Regions from separate parts of the Bacillus coreaensis genome, predicted to be linked through region 2. Evidence: riboswitches for the same ligand, from Rfam matches in the RefSeq annotation. Region 2 holds a riboswitch; each other region holds the start of a gene.
The links. Region 2 has a riboswitch for S-adenosylmethionine ahead of metK (methionine adenosyltransferase). Riboswitches for the same ligand answer to the same signal wherever they lie in the genome.

Region 1: linked by a shared signal. The riboswitch ahead of ACQ5H4_RS04030 (2,3-diketo-5-methylthiopentyl-1-phosphate enolase) and the one ahead of metK (methionine adenosyltransferase) in region 2 are both predicted to bind S-adenosylmethionine.
Region 3: linked by a shared signal. The riboswitch ahead of ACQ5H4_RS02375 (methionine biosynthesis PLP-dependent protein) and the one ahead of metK (methionine adenosyltransferase) in region 2 are both predicted to bind S-adenosylmethionine.

Annotation. Positions count from the first base shown of each region.
Region 1 is NZ_JBOCCY010000002.1:170,877-178,582, reverse strand. Features, by position in the region: gene ACQ5H4_RS04060 (electron transfer flavoprotein subunit beta/FixA family protein) at 16-840, opposite strand; gene ACQ5H4_RS04055 (YitT family protein) at 1,322-2,200, shown strand; gene ACQ5H4_RS04050 (Spo0E family sporulation regulatory protein-aspartic acid phosphatase) at 2,254-2,490, opposite strand; gene ACQ5H4_RS04045 (1,2-dihydroxy-3-keto-5-methylthiopentene dioxygenase) at 2,730-3,272, opposite strand; gene ACQ5H4_RS04040 (methylthioribulose 1-phosphate dehydratase) at 3,287-3,901, opposite strand; gene ACQ5H4_RS04035 (2-hydroxy-3-keto-5-methylthiopentenyl-1-phosphate phosphatase) at 3,898-4,560, opposite strand; gene ACQ5H4_RS04030 (2,3-diketo-5-methylthiopentyl-1-phosphate enolase) at 4,557-5,789, opposite strand; SAM riboswitch class I at 5,878-5,985, opposite strand; gene ACQ5H4_RS04025 (pyridoxal phosphate-dependent aminotransferase) at 6,069-7,244, opposite strand; gene ACQ5H4_RS04020 (carbon-nitrogen family hydrolase) at 7,374-7,706, shown strand, end outside.
Region 2 is NZ_JBOCCY010000011.1:128,025-135,730, reverse strand. Features, by position in the region: gene pckA (phosphoenolpyruvate carboxykinase (ATP)) at 1-1,130, opposite strand, end outside; SAM riboswitch class I at 1,476-1,614, shown strand; gene metK (methionine adenosyltransferase) at 1,844-3,046, shown strand; gene asnB (asparagine synthase (glutamine-hydrolyzing)) at 3,290-5,185, shown strand; gene ACQ5H4_RS16620 (C39 family peptidase) at 5,186-6,052, opposite strand; gene ACQ5H4_RS16615 (gamma carbonic anhydrase) at 6,143-6,655, opposite strand; gene ACQ5H4_RS16610 (alpha/beta hydrolase) at 6,742-7,545, shown strand; gene ACQ5H4_RS16605 (tetraprenyl-beta-curcumene synthase family protein) at 7,560-7,706, shown strand, end outside.
Region 3 is NZ_JBOCCY010000001.1:448,634-456,339, forward strand. Features, by position in the region: gene metH (methionine synthase) at 1-1,369, opposite strand, end outside; gene ACQ5H4_RS02365 (bifunctional homocysteine S-methyltransferase/methylenetetrahydrofolate reductase) at 1,347-3,212, opposite strand; gene metC (cystathionine beta-lyase) at 3,209-4,396, opposite strand; gene ACQ5H4_RS02375 (methionine biosynthesis PLP-dependent protein) at 4,399-5,505, opposite strand; SAM riboswitch class I at 5,586-5,690, opposite strand; gene ACQ5H4_RS02380 (hypothetical protein) at 5,857-6,093, shown strand; gene sda (sporulation histidine kinase inhibitor Sda) at 6,166-6,300, opposite strand; gene ACQ5H4_RS02390 (gamma-glutamylcyclotransferase family protein) at 6,489-7,352, shown strand; gene ACQ5H4_RS02395 (hypothetical protein) at 7,436-7,669, shown strand.

The sequences.
Region 1 (7,706 bases), on a different contig from region 2:
GATTATTAATGTGTATCACTTCACATAAAAAAGCTCTTTTTTCTCTTCAAGTAAGCATTTGATCAGCTCTCTTACTTGTTCATCTGAAGAGCCCTCTAAACGCTTCCCACCTTCATGCTTTGGAGGTGTAAACATTTTACCAACGATGGTAGGTGATCCCTTAAGCCCTAGCTGTGTACGGTCCACATCTTCTAAATCGTTTACCGTCCAAACAACTGGTTCGTACCTTGCAGCTTTTAACATATTAGGAAGAGGAGAATATTCAATCTCATTGATTTCTTTTTCGACAGTCAATAAACATGGCATTTGAATTTGGAGCAACTGGTAACCACCTGACAGCTTTCTCTTAACAATTACACTTTGCTCTTTTTCATTAAGCTCTGTTACTTCGATCACGTTCGTAACTGGAGGAATATCTAATCTTCTTGCAATTCCAGGTCCCACTTGCCCCGTATCTCCATCAATTGCATGCTTTCCACAAAGGACCATATCAATCGGTCTGATACTGGCGATTTTATCTAAAGCCTTCGATAATGCGTAGCTAGTTGCTAATGTATCTGCACCAGCAAATGCACGGTCAGAAATTAAATATCCCTCGTCAGCACCAATTTCCACGCTTTTTTTAATAATCGCATTTGCTTGTGGTGGACCCATTGATAAAACAGAAATATATACATCATCTTTGATGAGACGCTTCATCCGAACTGCTTCTTGAACAGCATGTGCATCGTACGGATTTAAAATAGCTGGTGCACTTCGACGATCAAGTGTATTCGTCTTAGGATTAATCTTAATGATCTTTGTGTCAGGTACCTGCTTGACACACACTACAATATGCATAAAAATCCCCTCCTTAATGACTAATGGCTAAATCACCTATATATATTTTGCAAAGCTTCGTAATAACGATATATGTCTCGTTTTACGGGCATAGTACAAACAAATTAATTGATATTTTATGTGAATAATATAATATTGTATGCGTTTTCAAAATTGGTATAATATGAGTTGAAGATTTCTTACGGAATCTTCATTTTTGTATATTTACATATATAAATGGTGGGGGTTAACGACTATGATGGAATAACAATTATTTTTTGAAGGGAATGATACAATACTTACCATTATAGTTACTATATTAAAAGAAATTGAATATTTTCCATATGATAAAAATCACAGATGTCATGTAAAAATCATGTATGTAATTATGTGACTTCCAGATTTACCTACATAGAAACGATTTATTGTATAATAAAAAACAAGGATCAATAATAATGGAGGTGACTTAATGGAAAAACAACTTGTTCATGAAGCTATTCAAATGAATTTAGAGAACCATATACAGCACAAAAAATTACCGAAAAAGAGTATTATCAAAAGAGCCATTTTTATTTTTATTGGAGCTATTCTGATGGCTGTAGGATTAGAAATTTTCCTTATACCTAATCAGATTATGGATGGTGGAATCGTCGGGATTTCAATCATTTTGTCTCATATTACTGCTATTAAAATTGGTCTAATTATCTTCATTTTAAATGTTCCATTCTTTTTCATCGGATATAAACAAATTGGAAAAACCTTCGCACTATCTACACTCTTCGCTATCACCATATTATCAATCACAACCGTATATCTTCATCCTGTTCCTGCTTTTACTGATGACATCCTGTTAGCAACCGTATTTGGAGGAATTGCCTTAGGGGCAGGTGTAGGGATCGTAATCCGTTATGGAGGTTCACTGGACGGTACAGAAATCCTTGCCATATTAATTAATAAAAAGGTTCCTTTTTCTGTTGGAGAAGTGATTATGTTTTTTAATATTTTTATTTTTGGAACCGGGGGTTTTGTGTTTGGATGGGACCGAGCGATGTATTCGATTCTAGCTTATTTTATTGCTTTTAAGACCATTGATATCGTTATTGAAGGGTTAGATCAATCAAAGTCTGCATGGATCATTAGCGATAAGTATAAAGAAATTGGTGATGCGATTTTGGCCCGACTCGGACGGGGTGTCACCTTCCTAACTGGAGAAGGAGCCTATACAGGAGACGATAAAAAGGTGATCTTCTGTGTCATTACACGACTTGAAGAAGCAAAGCTCAAGCTCATTGTAGAGGATCTTGATAGTAATGCCTTTCTAGCTGTTGCAGACATTGCCGAAGTTAGAGGCGGTAGATTTAAAAAACGAGCCATCCATTAGATTAACCTACAAAAAAGGAAGGAGCGCAATCGTCTCCTTCCTTTTCTATCTATTTAAACGCATATGATGTTATTAGGCCAAACAAACATAGCTTGTTTTCTGGTAATTCTTATCTCTTTTTTGCTCTTCTTCTCTTTTGATAAGCATTGATATTCAAAAATTAGCTTATCCAGCTCCTGACTACACTCAATTGTCTCTTCCCCACCTAGACCATTTGCTTGTGCAGATTCAATCATTTTCTCTCTCATTTGTTGAATCGTGGCAAGCATTTCACTGCTATTCTGCTGCACCCCGTTAACCTCCTAATACTCCTTAAATCCCCAAATAAAAATTGATCACTTGATGAATTATTACAAGAATTTGAATAAAAGTAAATAGAATCGCAAAATAAGACAAATTTTTCTAAATATTTCTGAATACGACAAAAAACACCCTAAAACTCCTATTACTTTTCGACAATTATCGATTTTATGCATCAAAAGTAATAAAGACACTAGGAGTATAGACTCTAGTGCCTTGAAAACTATTATTAAGCTTCTATTTCACTCTTTTCGTAGATTGGAACCCATCCTTCAGTTGTTACAAAAATACGGATGGCAACTACTTTTCTATCCTCTTGCAGGGTAAAATAATGTCTAACATTCGGTGGTACTGAAATAAGATCTCCAGGGTTTAAAAACACCTCAAAAAATTCACCATCTAAACCTTGGATAATAAACACTCCATGTCCACTAACAATAAAGCGGACCTCATCGTCTGTATGATGGTGTTCTTGTTGGAAGTTCGTTAATAATTGCTCTAGATTTGGAGTGTGTTCAGCAAGAGAAATAACGTCTTGTGCTTTGTATCCACGCTTCTCTGAAATTTCTGCAATTTCAGTTGAGAATGCAGATAGGATTTCTGCTTTCTCTTCATCCGTTAAAATATATTTCTCTTGAAGATTGCTAGGCAGTTTTGTAATATCCCAATGCTCATAGATTACCTCTTGAGATTGTAAAAACGCTGCCACTTCTTTTTGATCTCTAATCTCTTCTTTTGTACTTTGAAATACGATATGTGCCAATTTTTTCATTCTCCTTTAATATTTTATTTTTTATATTCTAAAAGTCTTAGATGATAGCGAAATAAAAATTCGGATGCTTCTAGTAGTTTTTTTGCCTCGAATGCATTTTTCCCCCACACCGTTATTCCATGATTTCTGATTAACACTACGCCTTTATCCTCTTTTACATGCTCACTAAACTCCTGTGCTAATGTAGGAATATGTGCTGGATTACTGATGATTGGGATCCTAAGGACGGCATCTTCTTCCCATAAATCAAAAGCTTTAATTAGCTCTTGACCCGTGAAAGTTATTTCAGCTTGATCACCATATAATTCAGATATGATATTATTTTCAACGGTATGAACATGTAAGCTGCAACCGGCTGATGTTTTTTGATAAATTTCTACATGTAAGAGTGTTTCAGCAGAAGGCTTCAAATGCGTCTCATCTACTGGCTTTCCATTGCCATCAACAAGTAAAAAATCTTCTGACGTTCTTTTTCTCTTATCCTTACCACTTGCTGTTACAAGGAATTGTAAAGGATCGTCACTAACTTTTATGGCTAAATTCCCGCTCGTTCCCATAAACCAATCTCGAACAGCAAGCTCATCCTTCACATCAGCAAGTTCATCCCAACGTTCTGTTAACAGGCTCATCCAATCAACTCCTCAACCTTCGACATATGTTTGATCACATCATAGAAATCAACAAACTCTCTATGATTCAACCCATACTCTTTTGATTTTTCTAATAAAAACTCTCTGGCAATGACAAGATCAGCCTGCTTTGCTGCTTGCAAATCGGTTACTGAATCACCAATAACTACTTTGTAGAAATCTTCTTTAAGTCCACGTATAATACTAGGTTTACAGCATCCACAATCATTTTGGCATTGCTCATCACATGCATTTGGCCAAAGAATATTGATATATTCACCACTAAAATCAGCAGCATTACAATACACTCCTGAAAAAGGGCCGTAAGCTTGTAAAATGGGATATACAAAAAAATCAATGCCACCACTAACAATATACAAGGGAATATCCTGCTCTTTCAAAAACTTCACAAAATCAGGAAATCCTTCGCGAATTTTAACATTTTCAATCGCATACGTAATGATTTCTTCTTTTTTTAAAGAAGGAAGCAAAGAGAAAAGCTTTCCCACTCCTTCTCTTATTGAAATACGCTCAGATAATATGTCGTCTTTTAGCGCTTCCCATTCGGGAGGTGCAAATCTTTTCATAATGGCAATAATGTTATCCTTCTCAGTAATCGTGCCATCAAAATCACAAAATACAGCTATTTTCTTGCTCATGATGGTTTCGCCACCTCAGTAACTCCCCATAGTTCGATCGCGGTTGCTAGTTCAGGATATTGCTGCGAATTTTCTCTCAATGGCAATCCTTGTTGACTTAACTCGATCGCTTGGCGGAAAGCAAGACCTCCGCCTTTCGCACCAGCCGGATGCCCATGAACGCCACCACCAGCATTAATGACACTATCTAAGCCAAAATCTTGTAGTAAAAGTGGAACAAGTCCAGGATGAATACCAGCTGATGGCACTGGGAAGCTCTCATTCATAGGTGCTGATTGATCTGTTAATGCTTCAGCAATCGATAATGCTGCTTTCTTTTCCAAAGCCACCGAACCGTATGGAGATGGGAATAAAGACAAGTCGGCTCCAGCGTAACGCAACAATTTTCCAAGTAGTAGGGAATGAGAAATTCCGTATACATCAGACGAAGTGAGTGCTCCACTCACAGCTGGATGTGCCATAATCGGAAGATCGACACCCTCTTCTTCGCGTAATTCCTGAAGAACATCAAGACCATATGCAAACACATTAAATAATAGTAAGTCCGCACCAAGTTCTTTTGCTCTCTTAGCTTTGTCAATTAATTGAGACGTACGTCCTGTCAAATTCACAGCATATAAGGTACGATGTCCTGTTTCTTCATAGACCTGTTGCAGAACTTCTCTTCCACCAGTAATTCTTTGTTCAAAAGGAGTTAATGGGTTGTCAAAAAGTATTTCATCATCTTTTACAAAATCGACTCCACCCAATGCCTGTTCGCGCAATTGGCTGAAAAGGAATGAAAGATCTCTCCCTAGAATTCCTTTAAAAATACTCATCAATAACGGACGATCATATACCCCAAGCTTCTCTCTTAGACCATTAATACCAAACTTAGGACCTGGAAAAGCCGCTTTTAACTCTTTTGAAAAATCAAGATCTAACAGCTTAATCTTCCCGTCAAGAGACAGCTTTCCAAACACCGTTGTTAAAATAGCTGGAAGATCTAGCGAAAAGTTATTTGAAGGGTAGGCGATTTTTAACACCGCTACCGTTTCATTCGTCTGTTCATCTATGTGTAATTTTTCTGTGGAAATAACTCTACCTTTATATTTTTTCAATTGTTCTTGCTCAAGCTTTTGTAATTGAGTCCATGAACCAACCGTTAAACCAAGCGCAATTTCCTCTGCTTTTTTCTCAGGGTTGTGTTTAGCGTCATGCACCAAGTACGTTGCGATGATCTCACTCATTTGCTTTCGTCCTTTCTCTCTTATACGTATAGACATAAAAAAACCTCTTCTTGTCATCAGGAAGAGGTTAGTATCGTAAACTAACATCTCCTTATCTATCAGCATTTGCTGCAAGAATTAGCACCGTGCTTACAAACCTTGTAAGTCGGTTGCCGGGCTTCGTCGGGCTCGTCCCTCCACCTGCTCTTGATAAGAAAACGAATGTTTTCATTATGGAATTATTGTTTATACTTTCAATTGATTTTGATTATTCCAGAATTTAATTCGACTGTCAATACATTAACTAAAAATTTGGAGCTTTGATATTCTTTCAACCGCTTCTCGCAAACGCGCTTCCGAGGTTAACAGCCCCACTCGTACATAGCCTTCTCCCCATGAACCAAACCCAACTCCAGGGGCAACAGCAATATGTGCTTTTTCTAGTAATAGATCTGAAAATTGTTCCGATGTATAACCGGTAGGAACCTTTAGCCATGCAAAAAATGACCCCTCCGGAGCTACTACATTCCAACCTAATTCTTGAAGTCCTCCGATAAACACGTTTCTTCTAGATTCGTACAATGCATTTAACTCTCGTACACAACTTTGAGACTCAGTTAATGCTGCAACTGCCGCTTCTTGGACAGCTCCAAAAAGACTTACATATAAATGGTCTTGCAACAAATTAAGAGCTGAAATGACACTTTCATTTCCAACCGCAAAGCCTACTCTCCAACCAGCCATATTATACGTCTTAGATAACGTATAAATTTCAATCCCGACGTCTTTTGCACCCTCTGTTTGTAGGAAACTAATCGGTTTATGACCATTAAAGCCTATCGCTCCATATGCAAAATCATGAACAACACAAATCTCGTGCTCTTTGGCAAGCGCGACTGTATCCTCGAAAAAATTAGCATTTGCTATTGCGCCTGTCGGGTTATTCGGATAATTTAAGAACATAAGCTTTGCCTTTTCTAGCTCGCTATCTGATAGAGCCGTATAATCAGGAAGAAAATGATTTTCTTCTTTCAATGGCATGGTAATCATTTCTGCTTGTGCAAGAGCTACCCCCGACCAATAGTCAGGATAACCCGGATCAGGGACGAGAACATGTTCACCTGGATTTAATAGGCATTGTGGGATTTCAACAAGCCCAGCTTTTCCTCCAAAAAGGATGGCAACTTCTTTTTCTGGATTGATATCTACGTTATATTCTCTTTTATAAAATGTCGCAGCCGCCTCTTTTAATGACGCGAAGCCTTGGAAGGGAGAGTATTTGTGATTATTCGGATTCTCTGCAGCCACTTGCAGGGCTTTTACGATATGTGAAGCTGTCGGTTGATCAGGGTTTCCCTGACCCAGGTTTATCACATCATGACCATCTCTGATCTGCTTATTTACTTTTGCAACAAGTGAAGCGAAGAATTGTTTAGGTAAGCTTTTTAATAATTTTGATTGAGGATATATCATCATTTTTCCACCTACTTTATATTTTCGGGCAATTGGCAATTTTTATATTGAAAAACTAGTCACAAATGTATATCGTAAATGACAACTTGTAAAGTATTTTTACTATTTTTTTTTTAGAAAAGGTGGTTTCTTATGAGAGTTTCTTGTATTCAGATGGACATAAGCTTTGGAAATGTAGAAGAAAACTTTCAAAAAGCGGAAAGATTAATAGAGTCAGCCATGGCTGAAAAACCTGACTTAGTCATCCTTCCAGAACTGTGGACGACAGGCTATGACTTAACCCGACTCGATGTTCTTGCAGATGTGGAAGCAAAAAAGAGCATTGAATTTTTGCAAAAATTAGCTAAACAACATCGTGTGCATATTGTTGGTGGCTCTGTTGCTTCTCAAGAAAACAACGGTGTGTATAACAAATTGCTTGTCATAAATAACGAAGGTGAACTTGTTTCCACATACAGCAAAGCG
Region 2 (7,706 bases):
GCAAGTTTTGATGTGTATCCGCTTAAGAAATGGTACATCGCTTGTTCCTTAGATAGCTTTGCAATAGGAGGCAGTACCCCGAAAGCATCTGCTGTAAGGAATATAATGGTATTTGGATGTCCAGCGACACTTGGATCCACGATATTGCTTATAGATTGGATAGGATAAGCAGCGCGTGTATTCTCAGTTAATGTTCCATCATCATAGTCAGCGACTCGTGTTTCTTTATTCAGTACGACATTCTCTAACACAGATCCAAAATGAATGGCGTCGAAGATTTGAGGTTCTTTTTCTCTTGAAAGGTTAATGCACTTAGCGTAGCAGCCTCCTTCAATATTAAAGACACCGTTAGCTGACCAGCCGTGCTCATCATCTCCGATTAGGCGTCGGTTTGCATCAGCAGATAAGGTCGTTTTACCTGTTCCTGATAAGCCAAAGAATAAAGCGACATCCCCTTCAACGCCGACATTTGCTGAGCAGTGCATAGGTAGAATATTATTTTCAGGCAATAAGTAGTTCATGATAGAGAAAATGGATTTCTTCATCTCGCCTGCATATTCTGTGCCACCGATTAATACGGTCTTTCTTTCAAAAGAGACTATAATAAAAGTCTCAGACTTGGTACCATCAATAATAGGGTCTGCTTTAAAGTTTGGAGCAGATATGACTGTGAATTGTTCTTCATGAGTCAAAAGCTCTTCTGCTGTTGGTCTAATGAATAACTGATGGGCAAATAGATTATGCCATGCAAACTCGTTGATCACTTGAATGGGTAGACGATGTTTCTTATCTGCGCCAGCAAACCCTTTGAAAACAAATAACTCATCTCTATCTTTCAAGTAACTTAGTACTTTATTATATAAACGATCGAACACTTCTTGAGAGATTGGTTGGTTAACAGCTCCCCAATCAATCTTGTCCTTTGTAGAGGCTTCTTCAACAATGTATTTGTCTTTTGGAGACCGACCAGTATATTTTCCTGTTGTTGCTCGAACAGCTCCTGTCGAAGTTAAGACTCCTTCGTTTCTAGTAAGAACCTTTTCGACTAATTGTGGTACAGATAGTTGCACATGCACATGACCAGAGGCTAACAATTCGCTTAATTGGTTAGAAATACGGACAGAGTTCATCTGATGACTACCTACCTTTATTTGTTATTTTTTAATTAGTATAACACATTAACTTAATTAGTCTATACTATTTATAAAAATATTAGAGGGTGCAAGAAAAAACATCGTATTCGACCTATTTTTAAGCCTTTTTATTACATAAAACGATGAATGGGAGTCAATAGTCTATACTATTAAAAGAAGGGACAAATTCAAATGGGAACGATCGTGTTATATGATGCTAAGTGTCAATGGAAATGTGAAGATAACAGTTGCTCATTATTTAAAGAATGAACCAACTATTTTTCATAAAGATATTGACAGTATTTGACGTGATACGGTATTATTCTACATTGAACGGATACTCTCTTATCCCGAGCTGGTGGAGGGACAGGCCCTATGAAACCCAGCAACCTGCTTTAATAATTAATTACGATGACTGTAATTAATATAAAAGAGAAGGTGCTAACCTGAGGCAAGGATTTTAGTCCTTGAACGATAAGAGCGAAAGGCGCAAATTACTTTGCTATCACCCTTTCCTCAAGCAGGGAAGGTTTTTTATTTTGCATAAAGTTTTTATTTGGGTGGGTAATTTTTCAAACCTTCATAATAAAAATGGCATGTTTATTTCATACTACTTAGGGAATGAGTTCCGTATCAAATGGAAGGTTTTGTTTATGTTGATATAATAAGCATACCTTTTTCTCAAGTATAAATAAATAGGAGGTCAGGAGATGTCAAAAAAACGTCGTTTATTTACATCCGAGTCAGTTACTGAAGGTCATCCAGATAAAATCAGTGACCAAATTTCAGACTCAATTTTAGATGCTATTTTAGCAAAAGACGCAAATGCTCGTGTTGCTGCAGAAACGTCAGTAACAACTGGGTTAGTATTAGTTGCTGGGGAAATTACAACCTCTACATACGTAGATATTCCAAAGATTGTTCGTGAAACCATTAAGGAAATTGGGTACACTCGTGCAAAATATGGTTTCGATTCTGAAACATGTGCGGTTTTAACTTCAATTGATGAGCAATCAGCTGATATTGCAATGGGAGTTGACCAAGCACTTGAAGCGCGTGAAGGATCAATGTCTGATGAAGAAATCGATGCAATTGGAGCAGGTGACCAAGGGTTAATGTTTGGTTTTGCTTGTAACGAGACAAAGGAGCTTATGCCTCTTCCGATTTCTTTAGCACATAAACTAGCTCGTAGATTAACTGAAGTTCGTAAGGATGATATTCTTCCTTACCTTCGTCCTGATGGAAAAACTCAAGTTACAGTTGAGTACGATGAAAATAATAAACCAGTTCGAATTGATACAATTGTAATTTCAACCCAGCACCACCCTGAAGTAACGTTGGAGCAAATTCAACGTAATCTTAAAGAGTATGTTATTAACCCTGTTGTACCAGAAGAGTTAATTGATGAAAATACAAAGTATTTCATTAACCCAACAGGTCGTTTCGTTATCGGTGGACCACAAGGTGATGCTGGATTAACAGGACGTAAGATTATTGTTGATACGTACGGTGGATATGCTCGTCACGGTGGCGGTGCATTCTCTGGTAAGGATCCTACAAAGGTTGACCGTTCAGCTGCTTATGCTGCTCGTTATGTAGCAAAGAATCTTGTTGCTGCAGGTCTAGCAGATAAAGTGGAAGTACAGCTTGCCTACGCAATTGGTGTTGCACATCCAGTATCTATCTCTATTGATACATTTGGTACTAGCGAAATAAGTGAAGAAGTTCTTATTGAAGTAGTTCGTAATAACTTCGATCTTCGTCCAGCTGGAATCATTAATATGCTTGATTTAAGACGTCCTATCTATAAGCAAACAGCTGCTTATGGTCACTTTGGTCGTACAGATGTAGATCTTCCATGGGAGCGTACAGATAAAGCTGATACACTTCGTAAAGAAGCTCTTGAAAGATAATTTTAAATAGTAAAAATTCAGCCGGGAGTTACAGAAAATTTGTAACTCCCGGTTTTTCTTTTCGTCTATAAGGGTATGGTGGTTTAGAAGCAAAAAGGGATGTAAACAATGGGTAGTAAGCTTGAATTTTTAGGAAATGGTCAATTTGACAGTGCGATTAGATAATTTTAATGGTAGTATTAATAGGTATTCTTTCTGAATGGAAGATTAAACTCGTAAGAACGGAGTAGGTGAGTTACATACATGTGTGGTTTTATTGGATGTGTTCATGACAAATCGCAAGTGTTTAGTGATGGACAAAAACAACAATTTGAAAATATGAATAATGTGATTACGCATCGCGGACCTGATGATGACGGATATTTCTATGATTCTCATGTTCAATTTGGGTTTCGTCGTTTAAGTATCATTGATATAGAAAGCGGGCATCAACCCCTTCATTTTGAAAACGAAAGATACTGGATTATTTTTAACGGTGAAATTTATAACTATGTAGAGTTAAGAGAAGAACTATTGGCAGAAGGAATCACCTTTGCAACAAGCTCAGATACAGAAGTAATTATTGCTTTGTATAGCCATCTGAAGGAAAAAGCTGTGGAGAAGCTTCGTGGAATGTTTGCCTTTGTAATTTGGGATAAAGTTGAGAAGACGCTTTATGGAGCACGTGATTCATTCGGAATCAAGCCTTTCTTCTATTTTGATGACGGGGAAAAGACATTCTTTGCATCGGAGAAAAAGAGTATTTTACTTGCTCTACAAAATGATGTATTGAACTATGATTCTTTACAGTATTACTTAACGTATCAGTTTGTTCCTGAGCCTTATACGATGTCAGAAGGAATTTCAAAATTAGAACCAGGACACTACTTTACAAAAAAAATCGGATCTGAAATGGAAATTAAGCGTTATTGGAAGGCACATTTCCATCCAGTAAGAAAATCAGAGAGTGATTTTGTAAAGGAAATTAAAGATGTTCTTTTTGATTCTGTCAAAATTCATATGAGAAGTGATGTGCCAGTTGGTTCTTTCCTTTCTGGTGGAATTGACTCTTCAATCATTGCTTCCATTGCAAAAGAATTCCATCCGGCGATTAAGACATTTTCTGTAGGTTTTGATCATAATGGGTTTAGTGAAATTGATGTTGCTAAGGAAACGGCTGATAAGCTTGGAGTAGAAAATATTAGTTATATCATTACTCCGGAAGAGTATATGCATGAAGTACCGAAAATTATGTGGCATATGGACGATCCGCTTGCAGACCCTGCTTGTGTCCCTTTATATTTTGTGGCACGTGAAGCTCGTAAGCACGTGACGGTGGTTTTATCTGGAGAAGGTGCAGATGAGCTATTTGGTGGCTACAATATTTATAGAGAGCCTCAGAGTCTAGAGGTGTTTAATAAAATTCCACAGGTTGGAAAAGCGTTTTTGCGTTTGCTAGCGAAAATGATGCCAGAGGGAATGCGCGGGAAGAGCTTTATTGAACGTGGTTTGACTCCTTTAGAAGAACGTTATATCGGAAATGCAAAAATGTTTAGTGAGCTTGAAAAGAGTGATCTTCTAAATACGTATAACAAAGGTTTAGATTTCACCAATATTACAAAGCCTCTTTATAAAGAAAGTGAAGGCTACGATCCAGTTGACCGTATGCAGTATATTGATATTCACACATGGATGCGTGGAGATATTTTATTGAAGGCTGACAAAATGACCATGGCTCATTCGTTAGAGCTTCGTGTCCCATTTTTAGATAAAGCCGTTTTTGAGGTTGCTTCTAAAATTCCAACAAGTTTAAAAACAGCCAACGGAACAACGAAGTATGTTCTTAGAAAAGCAGCAGAAGGAATTGTACCAGAACATGTTCTTAATCGTAAAAAGCTAGGCTTCCCGGTTCCAATCCGTCACTGGTTAAAGGCTGAGATGAATGAATGGGCAAAGACCATTATAAGAGAAAGTGATACAGATTATTTATTAAATAAAACGTATGTACTTCAATTGCTTGAGGATCACTGCCAAGGAAAAGCCGATAATAGTAGAAAGATTTGGACTGTGCTCATGTTTATGGTGTGGCATCAGGTATATGTAGAAAAAAAGTATTCCTTCGAGAAGGAATACTTAGCGGAAAAAGTATTACAAAGCTAATTAGTGTGGGAGGTAGGTAATTGCCTGACTTCCCATTTGCACCCAGGATTCTTCAAAATCCATTATGGGTGCTTTTTTATTTTTTTCCCCTGTTAATGGATCGTTAAAGTATACATAATCCTGATCAAAGCCTGTTAATAAAACAGAGTGTTCTTTGTAGGTAATATCAATAACACCACTCGGAGTGTGCCAGGTCACAAATTGATTGGATGACAGCTTTTTAAAAGAGGTGTTGGTGATCACCCAGACAGGACGCTTGTCAGAAAGGTGTATTTTTAAATCATTAAAAGGTGAACCGGTTAAATCATCAATTTGTCCAGGTAAATATTTCTCAGCTAGTTCTTTAATGGGTTTATGGTACACGCCTAAACCAGGTAGTTCTTTTGTATACATGCTCCCTACAAATCCGTCATTAGGATGACCGTAGTAAACTTTTCCACCAGAGACCTTGTAGGCTGTAGTGTCTTTTATGATTTCTTTAGCAAGAGTCATCTTATCTACTGAAATATTTGCGTATTGTAGTAGCATGGCTAAACTCGTAACTTCACAGCCGCGTGGAAGTTCAGGTAGTTGGTTGATGACTGGTGCATCTAAGAGAACGGTTTGTTCTAACGGGATAATCGTAAGGTCAACCCGATCATCGTTAAAAGTGTTCGTCGAACGTAATGGGGCATGTACCCAGGTCTTCATTCGACCAACGGCTTCGGCAATATGTGGGGTTTGTGCAATAAATAAGATGAAGAACCCTAGTAAAACCATTCCAATAATTGAAAAAGAAGTTTTAAGAGAAGGACTTTTCTTTATAAGATGTGTAAAAATAAATAGTAAGATAATTAAAATCCCTATTAAAATGATTAGTGTAGTCATAAGCACCACCGATACAACATGTAGTTAGCATTCTATATTAGTTATATCGGCATATTTCCTCTAGTTTCAAGATACTTTTTCTAAGATTTCTTATTTTTGTATCGATTTGTAGTATTGGCCTTTTTCTACGTATTGGTTCATGATTCTATCACGATCTTTTATGTCTTCCTCAGTTAACTCACGAATCACCTTGGCAGGGCGACCAAACGCAAGCGTGTTCGGCGGAATTTTCTTTCCTTGAGGAACTAAACTGCCGGCTCCAATGAATGCACCTTCGCCAATTTCTGCCTGATCTAGTATAATAGAACCCATTCCAACTAAAGCTTTCTTTCGGATGGTGCAGCTATGTAAAATCACTTGGTGACCGATGGTGACTTCGTCTTCAATTATGAGCGGATTATTTGGACTTTGGTGTAAAATAGAGTTATCCTGAATGTTCACGCGGTTCCCAATAATTGTCGGGGCAACATCACCGCGGATAACCGTACCAAACCATATACTTGTTTGGTCACCAATGACAACATCTCCAGTTACCGTCGTATAATCAGCAAGGTACGCAGTCTCAGCAATTTTTGGGGTTTTATCATGGTAAGGATAAATCATAAACATCCTCCTTTATGTAATCATATATTTACTATAACGAATTTATAGAAATTTTTCTTATACTTTTTTTAGAAGGGGCAATACATATGTGGAAATGGGAAGCGGAAGGGAATGCCAGAGCCGTTATTGTTATTGTTCATGGGGCGATGGAGCATCATAGAAGATACGGTTGGCTTATTGAGCAGTGGAGAAACTCGGGCTTTCATGTCGTCATGGGTGATTTGCCTGGTCATGGATTAACGACAAGATCAAGAAGAGGGCATATCGATTCATTCGAAGAGTATGTGGATGAAGTAAAAAAGTGGATTGATGCATCCTATCAATTTGATTTACCAGTATTCTTAATTGGTCATAGCATGGGAGGACTGATTACACTAAGGCTTCTACAAAAAGAGCGATTAAATGTAGCTGGTGTCATTCTTTCATCTCCTTGCTTAGGTTTAGTGAACAAGCCTTCTCCTATCTTACACGCGGCAACCTTTATTTTAAATAAAGTGTTCCCAGCTTTACGAGTATCTTCTGGAATTTCTTTGGATATGGTGACGAGAAATGAAGATGTAAGAGAATTGGACCTTAAAGACACTTTATATGTAAAAAAGATATCGGTACGCTGGTATCGTGAGCTAGAAGAGGCGATGAAGAATGCATTCGCAATGATTAAAAGAACTCAGGACACCCCATTATTGGTTGTTCAAAGTGGGGATGACAGGATCGTAGATAAAGAGAAGGTAAGAAGTTGGTTCAACTCTGTCCCACTATCGGAGAAACGTTTCAAGGAATGGCCAAAGTGCTATCATGAAGTGTTTAATGAACCAGAACGGGAAGAAGTATTTTTATATGTTAAAGATTTCGTAGAAGGTCAATTAAAAGGACTAGGATATATTGTGTGAGTGAGGTGAAATACATGAGTGTTCCAACAATGCCCATCAGCTTAATGACGGAAGTGTATAGGAAGGTTCTACCTGCTGTACATAGAGAACTGAATGGGTGGAAGGCACGAGCAAAAGAAATCCCGAATCTAGAGCTTCGGAGGCAAGCACTAGCTAGCATT
Region 3 (7,706 bases), on a different contig from region 2:
TGGCGGCACCGTATTTGTGAATGAGCTTGGAAACCGATTCGAATTTTTCTTCGCCATCTTCCAGGTTAATGGAGTTGATGATGGCCTTTCCTTGAGAATAACTAAGTGCCTTTTCTAGCACATTATCATCCGTTGAATCGATAACTAAAGGAACCTTTACCTTTTTAACTACTTCTTGAATAAAGTTCTCCATATCAACGATTTCGTCTCGGTCGGGATCCGCCAAGCAGATATCGATAACGTGAGCTCCGTTTTTCACTTGTGCACGAGCAATTTCTGAAGCTTCCTCAATCTTACCTTCGCTAATCAATCTTTTAAATTTTCTAGACCCGATAACATTTGTTCGTTCCCCAACCATGATTGGTCGTAGAGTTGGATCATCGTATACAAATGGCTCTATGCCTGACACCATGTGGGTATGGTTTTCAATTCGTTGACGAGGCTTGTATTTTTTCATCTCATCAGAAATAGCTTTAATATGTTCAGGGGTTGTACCACAGCAACCTCCAACAATATTAATCCAGCCTTCAGCAGCAAAGTTACCAAGCTTTTTTGCTAGCAAATCAGGTGTTTCATGATAATGACCTTCTTCATCAGGTAAACCAGCGTTAGGATAACAACTGATTGCAGAGTTTGATAGGGAAGAAAGGGAACGAATATGATCCTGCATGAACTCAGGTCCTGTTGCACAATTTAGTCCAACTGCTATAGGGTTCATATGTTGAATGGAAATATAAAAGGCTTCAATGGATTGACCAGCAAGTGTTGTTCCCATCGGTTCGATCGTTCCTGAAATCATAATAGGGAGCTTGCGGTTACGAAGGTCGAAGGCTCTTTGAATTCCTAAAAATCCAGCTTTTACATTTAACAAGTCCTGGCTGGTTTCAAGAAGCAGTAAATCTACATTACCGTCTAGAAGACCGAGTACCTGCTCCTCATATGTTTCAACTAAAGCAGAAAAGGTTGTTCCACCTGTTACACTTAAAGTTTTGGTTGTAGGACCAAGGGACCCTGCGACAAAGCGTGGCCACTCAGGTGTAGATATTTGATCACACGCCTTTCTTGCTAGCTTGGCAGCGACCACATTTATTTCATACGCTTTAGTGCCTAAATCGTATTCATCTAATACTAGACTAGTTGCACCGAAAGTATTGGTTTCAATAATATCTGCTCCAGCGCGTAAGTACTCAAGGTGAATTTTTTCAATCACATCAGGGGCAGTGAGGTTTAAGATTTCATTACAACCCTCATACTCCTCTCCACCAAAATCCTTAGCTGTTAATGCTTCTTGTTGGAGCATCGTACCCATCGCACCATCCATGATGAGAATTCGTTTATTAAGTTGTTCATTTAACGATGCTGTTTGCATTCAGCTTCCTCCTTAACACTTGGCTGTTTATCGTATTTGTATAGGTAGCGAGCTGTGCGGTCATTTCATAGCGCATAAAAGGAGTAATTAAATAAATTCCATTAAACAATTCAGAAGCTGCGTCAATCAAGGACTTAGTAATAGCAATTCCTTCTTGAGCTGACTGAACAGGATCATCTTTTAAAGTAGCCATTAACTCTCTAATAGAATCAGAAATTTTTATTCCAGGTACTTCGTTATGAAGAAACTCCGCATTTTTACTCGATGTAAGTGGCATTAACCCAATGTAAATAGGTTGGTTGATATGCCTAGTTGCATGGTAGATCTCTAATAGTTTTTCCTCTGAATATACTGGTTGAGTAATAAAGTAATCTGCTCCATACTTTGCTTTCTTTTCCATACGTAAAACAGCTTTATCTATATATTTTACATTTGGATTAAACGCGGCAGCAACCGAAAATACGCCCTTTTCTCCTAAGTCCTTACCAGTAGGGGAAAGGCCCTCATTAAACTGCTTAATCATGCTAATGAGTTCGAAAGAAGAGACATCATATACTGATGATGCACCAGGAAAATCACCGACACGAGCAGGGTCGCCTGTAATAGCTAATATATCATGTAATCCTAGGGTATGAAGTCCCATCAGATGAGATTGAAGACCAATAATATTTCGATCACGACAAGTAATGTGAACAAGTGGTCGTAAGCCGATATTTGTTTTGGTCAATTGAGCCAAGCTAGTATTACAAATTCTTGGAGACGCTAGTGAATTATCAGCTAATGTAATAGCATCAACACCGGCTTCCTTAAGCGCTTGTGCTCCTTCAAAAAATTTCTTTGTGTTCAGCTTTCGAGGCGGGTCCAATTCAACAATGACTGATGATCTTTCTTTAACAATTTCCTGTAGAGGACGTTCCGTGCGTTTTGGTTGTACAGTTTTCACTTGAACCACTTCTTTTTTTACTTCAACTTGCTTTTCCGTCACCGGTGAAGTTCCTTTTAGTTCTGATGCAAATGCCTCAATATGGGCTGGAGTTGTGCCACAGCATCCTCCTAAAAGACGAACACCTTGAGCTCTGAATTCCTGTGCACTTTTTCGGAAATAATCCGCATCTCCTTCATAATGGAATTTCCCATCAGTGTACGTAGGAAGACTAGCATTTGGATATGCTGATAGAAGAGCCTTTTTAGGTAATTCAACTTGTTCCAAGCTTTCAAGCATATGATGGGGACCAAGACGACAGTTCACACCGACCACATCAGCACCAAGACTCTCTAAACGTAAGAGAGCTTCATTAATGGGTGTTCGATTTTGCATAATGCCAGGGACCTGCATGGAAACTTGAGCAATAATAGGTAAATTGGTTTCCTTTCTGGCAATGGATAGGACTGCTTCAATTTCATCTAAATCGTAGTATGTTTCAAGTAATAGGCCATCAATATCTTCCAGCAGCAAGTAATGTAGTTGCTGTGAAAAGCTTTGGACAATTTCCTCTAAAGAAAATGAGTTGGGGCGAATACCACGGTTACCACCAATGGTCCCGACAACAAAGCTTTCATTTGTAATGGCTTGCTTCGCAACTTTTACGGCAGCACGATTAATTTTTTCAACAGAGTCCTCAAGACCATATCTTTGTAGCTTTAAAGAGTTGGCAGCGTACGTATTCGTTTGTATAACATCCGCTCCTGCTCGTAGATAGGCCTTATGGATGTTAAAAATATCATCCGGATGCGACAGGTTTAACTCTTCAAAACAAGTATCTGTTCCATAAGAGTAGAGAAGGGTACCCATTGCACCATCACCAATGACAATGTCTTTTTTAAGTTTATCTAAAAGGCTCATCTTACTTTCTCTCCTTGGCAATTCGCGGCTATCGTTTCAAGAGCAGCCGTGAAGTCTTTAATGATATCATCTGGATGTTCTAGGCCAACAGAAAGGCGAAGCAGGCTTTGGCTGATTCCTCTTTTTAAGCGTTGTTCAATCGGCATTGCTGCATGGGACATTTTCGCCGGGTAAGAGAGGATCGATTCAACTGCTCCTAAACTAACAGCAAATACAGGGATCTCTGTTAATTCAACAAATTGTTTTACGGCTTCTTCACTTTCGAGTTCAAACGAAAGAACAGCTCCGGCCCCTTCTGATTGTTCGTTTTGTATTTCGTACTGTGGATGATCAGTAAGTCCAGGGTAGTACACTTTTTTCACAGAAGGATGGTCCTGCAAGAAGTGTGCTATTTTTAGTGCAGATTTCATTGAGAAGTCCATACGAACCGATAAGGTCTTTATTCCTCGTAACACTAACCACGCATCTTGAACGCCTAACACAGCGCCAAATGAGTTTTGTAAAAATCCAATCTGTTTAGCAAGATCAGGATCGTTAACAACGATCGCACCAGCAACTACATCACTATGACCAGAAAGGAACTTCGTGGCACTATGAAGCACCACATCCGCACCAAGAAGTAAGGGCTTTTGTAGAGCAGGTGTTAAAAATGTATTGTCAACAAAGGTTAAAGCTCCAACACTTTTAGCAATGTCACTAATGGCTCGGATATCTGTCACCTTTAAAAGGGGATTGGAAGGAGTTTCTACATAGAAAACCTTTGTATTCGGACGAATCGCCTGTTTAACTTCTGTGAGGTCCGTCATATCAACAAATGTGTGCTCGATTCCAAAACGCGAAAGAACTTCCGTCACCATTCTGTAGGTCCCACCATACACGTCTTCTGTGATCACCACATGATCTCCTTGAGAGAGAAGGAGAAACGCAGTCGAAATGGCTGCCATACCTGATGAAAAGGCATATCCGTTTGTACCTTCTTCAAGGTTAGCAATGACTGTTTCAAAAGCTTCGCGAGTTGGATTCGCACTTCGACCATAGTCGTATTTTCCAAACTCATCGACGCTATGCTGATGGAAGGTGGATGCATGTTGAATAGGAACGGAAACAGCACCGTTTGTTGGATCAAATTTATGTTCATTATGAAGTAGTTTTGTTTCAAATGAGAAATTGTGTTCTTTTGTCATTTTTATGCCTCCGAACTTAAACGAGTAAGAGCTTGGTCAATATCTTTAATTAAATCCTCCACGTCTTCAATACCAACAGAGAAACGAAGCAGGCGATTACAAACGCCTATTGAAAAACGAATTTCTTCCGGAATATCCGCGTGTGTCTGTGTAGCTGGGTATGTAATGAAGCTTTCTACACCCCCAAGACTTTCTGCAAACGTAATAAGCTTAAGATTTTGTAAAAATGAATTAACCCACTCTTCTTTTTTTATTCGGAAGGATAGCATGCCGCCGCGGCCTGGGTAAAGAACATCTACTACATTTTCATGATTCTTTAAGAAGCTTGCAAGTTCGCTTGCATTTTTTTCATGCTGTTTCATTCTAAGTGCTAAAGTCTTCATCCCACGAATAAGAAGCCAAGAGTCAAACGGACTTAAAACAGCTCCAATAGAGTTGTGGTGGAATCCAAGCTGTTCACAAACCTCTTTTCCTTTCCCGACGATCAAGCCAGCTAGCACATCATTATGTCCACCTAAGTATTTGGTAGCACTATGAATGACAATATCAGCTCCAAGCTCAATCGGTCTTTGAAGTAATGGAGTGTAAAACGTATTGTCGACAATTAATAAAATATTATATTTCTTCGCTAGTTCAGCAACCGCTTGAATATCCGTTTCTTCCATTAGAGGATTGGTTGGTGTTTCAATGAATATGGCTTTCGTTTTTTCTGTAATAGCCTGTTCGATAATGCTCACATCATGAGTTTGTACATACGTACTTGAAAGTCCCCATTTTTTAAATCCTTGCTCTAGAATTCGATAGGTTCCACCGTATAAATCTCTTGATACAATCCATTCGTCGCCAGATTCAAAGAGTGCAAGAATGGTAGTGATTGCAGCCATTCCGGAACTACAGGCAAATCCTTGGTCACCGCCTTCTAAATCAGCAATTGCTGCCTCTACAAGTTTTCTTGTTGGATTACCTGTTCGAATATAATCAAATCCAGTTGATTGGCCTATTCCTTCGTGTCGATAAGCTGTCGAAAAGTATACAGGTGGGTTTACTGTCCCAGTTTGAGTTTCACTTCTGTTTCCGATCTGCGCTACCTTTGTTTCATTTTTGTACATTTTAGTCTCTCCCAACATCCTAATAATAAAAAAAAGCCTTCTCTCTAAGAAGAAGACTTTGTTATCAACATGAGCCATTCTTCTTATCTTCCAAGTAAAATACTTGCTGGAATTAGCACCTTTTCAAAAAATTGATGGTTGCTGAGGCTTCATAGGGCCAGACCCTCGACCTCTCTTGATAAGAAATCAAAACATTTAATTTTTTCTAACTTTACTACAGTAAATCGCTAAGTGTCAATCTTTTTTACAAATTAACGACAATTTTGTTCACAATTTCCTAAAATTTACTATATGAATATTCAGAACATTTAATATATAATAAGTTTGAGAACAAAAAGTGGAGGGAAATTCATGCAAACGAAAAGCAGATGTCATCATCGGTATATGTTGAGTGAAGACGCCTTTTTTGTTACCGAGGATGGAATTGAATTGTTTATATCAGGTGAGGGTCTTCAAGGTTATCCTGTAGGTGGTCACGTGGATTTTCCTCTTGAAATGAGAGAAATGAATGAATCAGCTCAAAAGGAGAAACGTCTCTCCAGTCAACCACCGCAACAACTTTACTTAAATATGATCAATCAGTTATAGACGGGGAAACCCGTCTTGTTTATTTTCGAGGATAAATAAAACCACCGGCACTTGGGTGCCGGTGGTTGTGTCCTATGATTTAATTGTCGGTTTCAAATTTCTTTTCTCAATTTCCTTCTTCAAAAACTTCGCCCATTCTTTATCCTCACCTGACTTCAATGCATTCCGATACGAGACAACTAACATTTCATTACTCATAATCTTCATTTGCAAGCCTCCTTAAAATGGACTGAATTTTCTAGCTTTTTATCATTGTATCGGGTTTTAATCCATTTGAAAACCCAAAACTCTAGATTTACTGCCATAAAATTATTAATATTCTGTTACAGGATTTTCACGTAATGATTTTTTTCATGATAAAATATGGTAAATAGTTTGTACGATGGGGGAGAAGGATGGATACGATTACACTTTTTGTTTATGGTACATTAAGAAGACATGAAACGAATCACAGATTAATCAGAGAAGCTACTTGTATCGCTGAACAGGCATGGGTAAACGGTGAGCTTTTTGATACAGGTAACGGTTATCCTACACTAGAACTCAATGATTCCGGTAAGGTGCATGGAGAGTTATATGAAGTTAGTAAAAACCTTTTACCTCAGCTTGACGCATTGGAGGATTATGAAGAGGGTAAAGAGTCTAATTTGTATGACAGAACAAATGTTACCGTTCATACTGATAAAGGCACTAAAGTAGCGCTCGTGTATGTGAATGTGGATGAATCAAGCAAGGCTGAAAAAATCACCCACGGAGATTGGAAGTTACATAGATTCATGAAAAATCGTCCTGAACAAGTATATTACTTTGCATATGGTTCATGTATGGATGATGAACGATTCCGAAAAGCGGGGGTAGATCACTGTTTTAAAAATCTCGTCGGTGCTGCCGTTTTAAAGGGATACTCCATGAAATATCTTTTCAGAGTAAGTGATGGCGGAAGAGCAGATATTGTAGAAGATGGTGGTGAAACCGAAGGGGTAGTTTACTTAACTCCATATGAAGGGGTCGAGTATTTATTTGGTAGAGAGGGGTTCTATGGAGGATGGTATCGCCCTACCTTTGTAGATGTGGACATCGATGGAGAAATATTAAAGGATGTTTTGACATTCCATGTGTATAACAAAATGCCCGAAGTGTCACCCCCCGACCATTATTCGACCGAAATTCTTAGAGGGGCCAAAGGAAGATTGAGTGAAAGGTATTATCAATATCTACTAAAAGAACTTGATCGTCTAAAAAAATCAAGCAATAGTTAACTTTTTTATTGTACATCGGTTTAATACGAGTATCCATTGTGGTAAACACTTAATATCACCAACTTAAGAAAGTGGGTCAGAATATGAGTGGGAATCGAGAAAATGGCTATTATGAGCTGGTGTATAATAATCGACAATACAACTATCTAGAGTTTATTAGATTAGATACAATATGTGAAATTAGTTATATCACTTTAAAAAATATCTTAACAGGTGAATTTTTTACCTTTGAAGAAAACAAAGTTCGAAAAGTGACAAAAAGAAATTTTCGAATCAAGCCTTTAAAGAAGCATTTTTTAGAAAAAGTTGCTAAGTAGTTACTTCCTTTCTATAATAAGATAGATAATGTAAAAG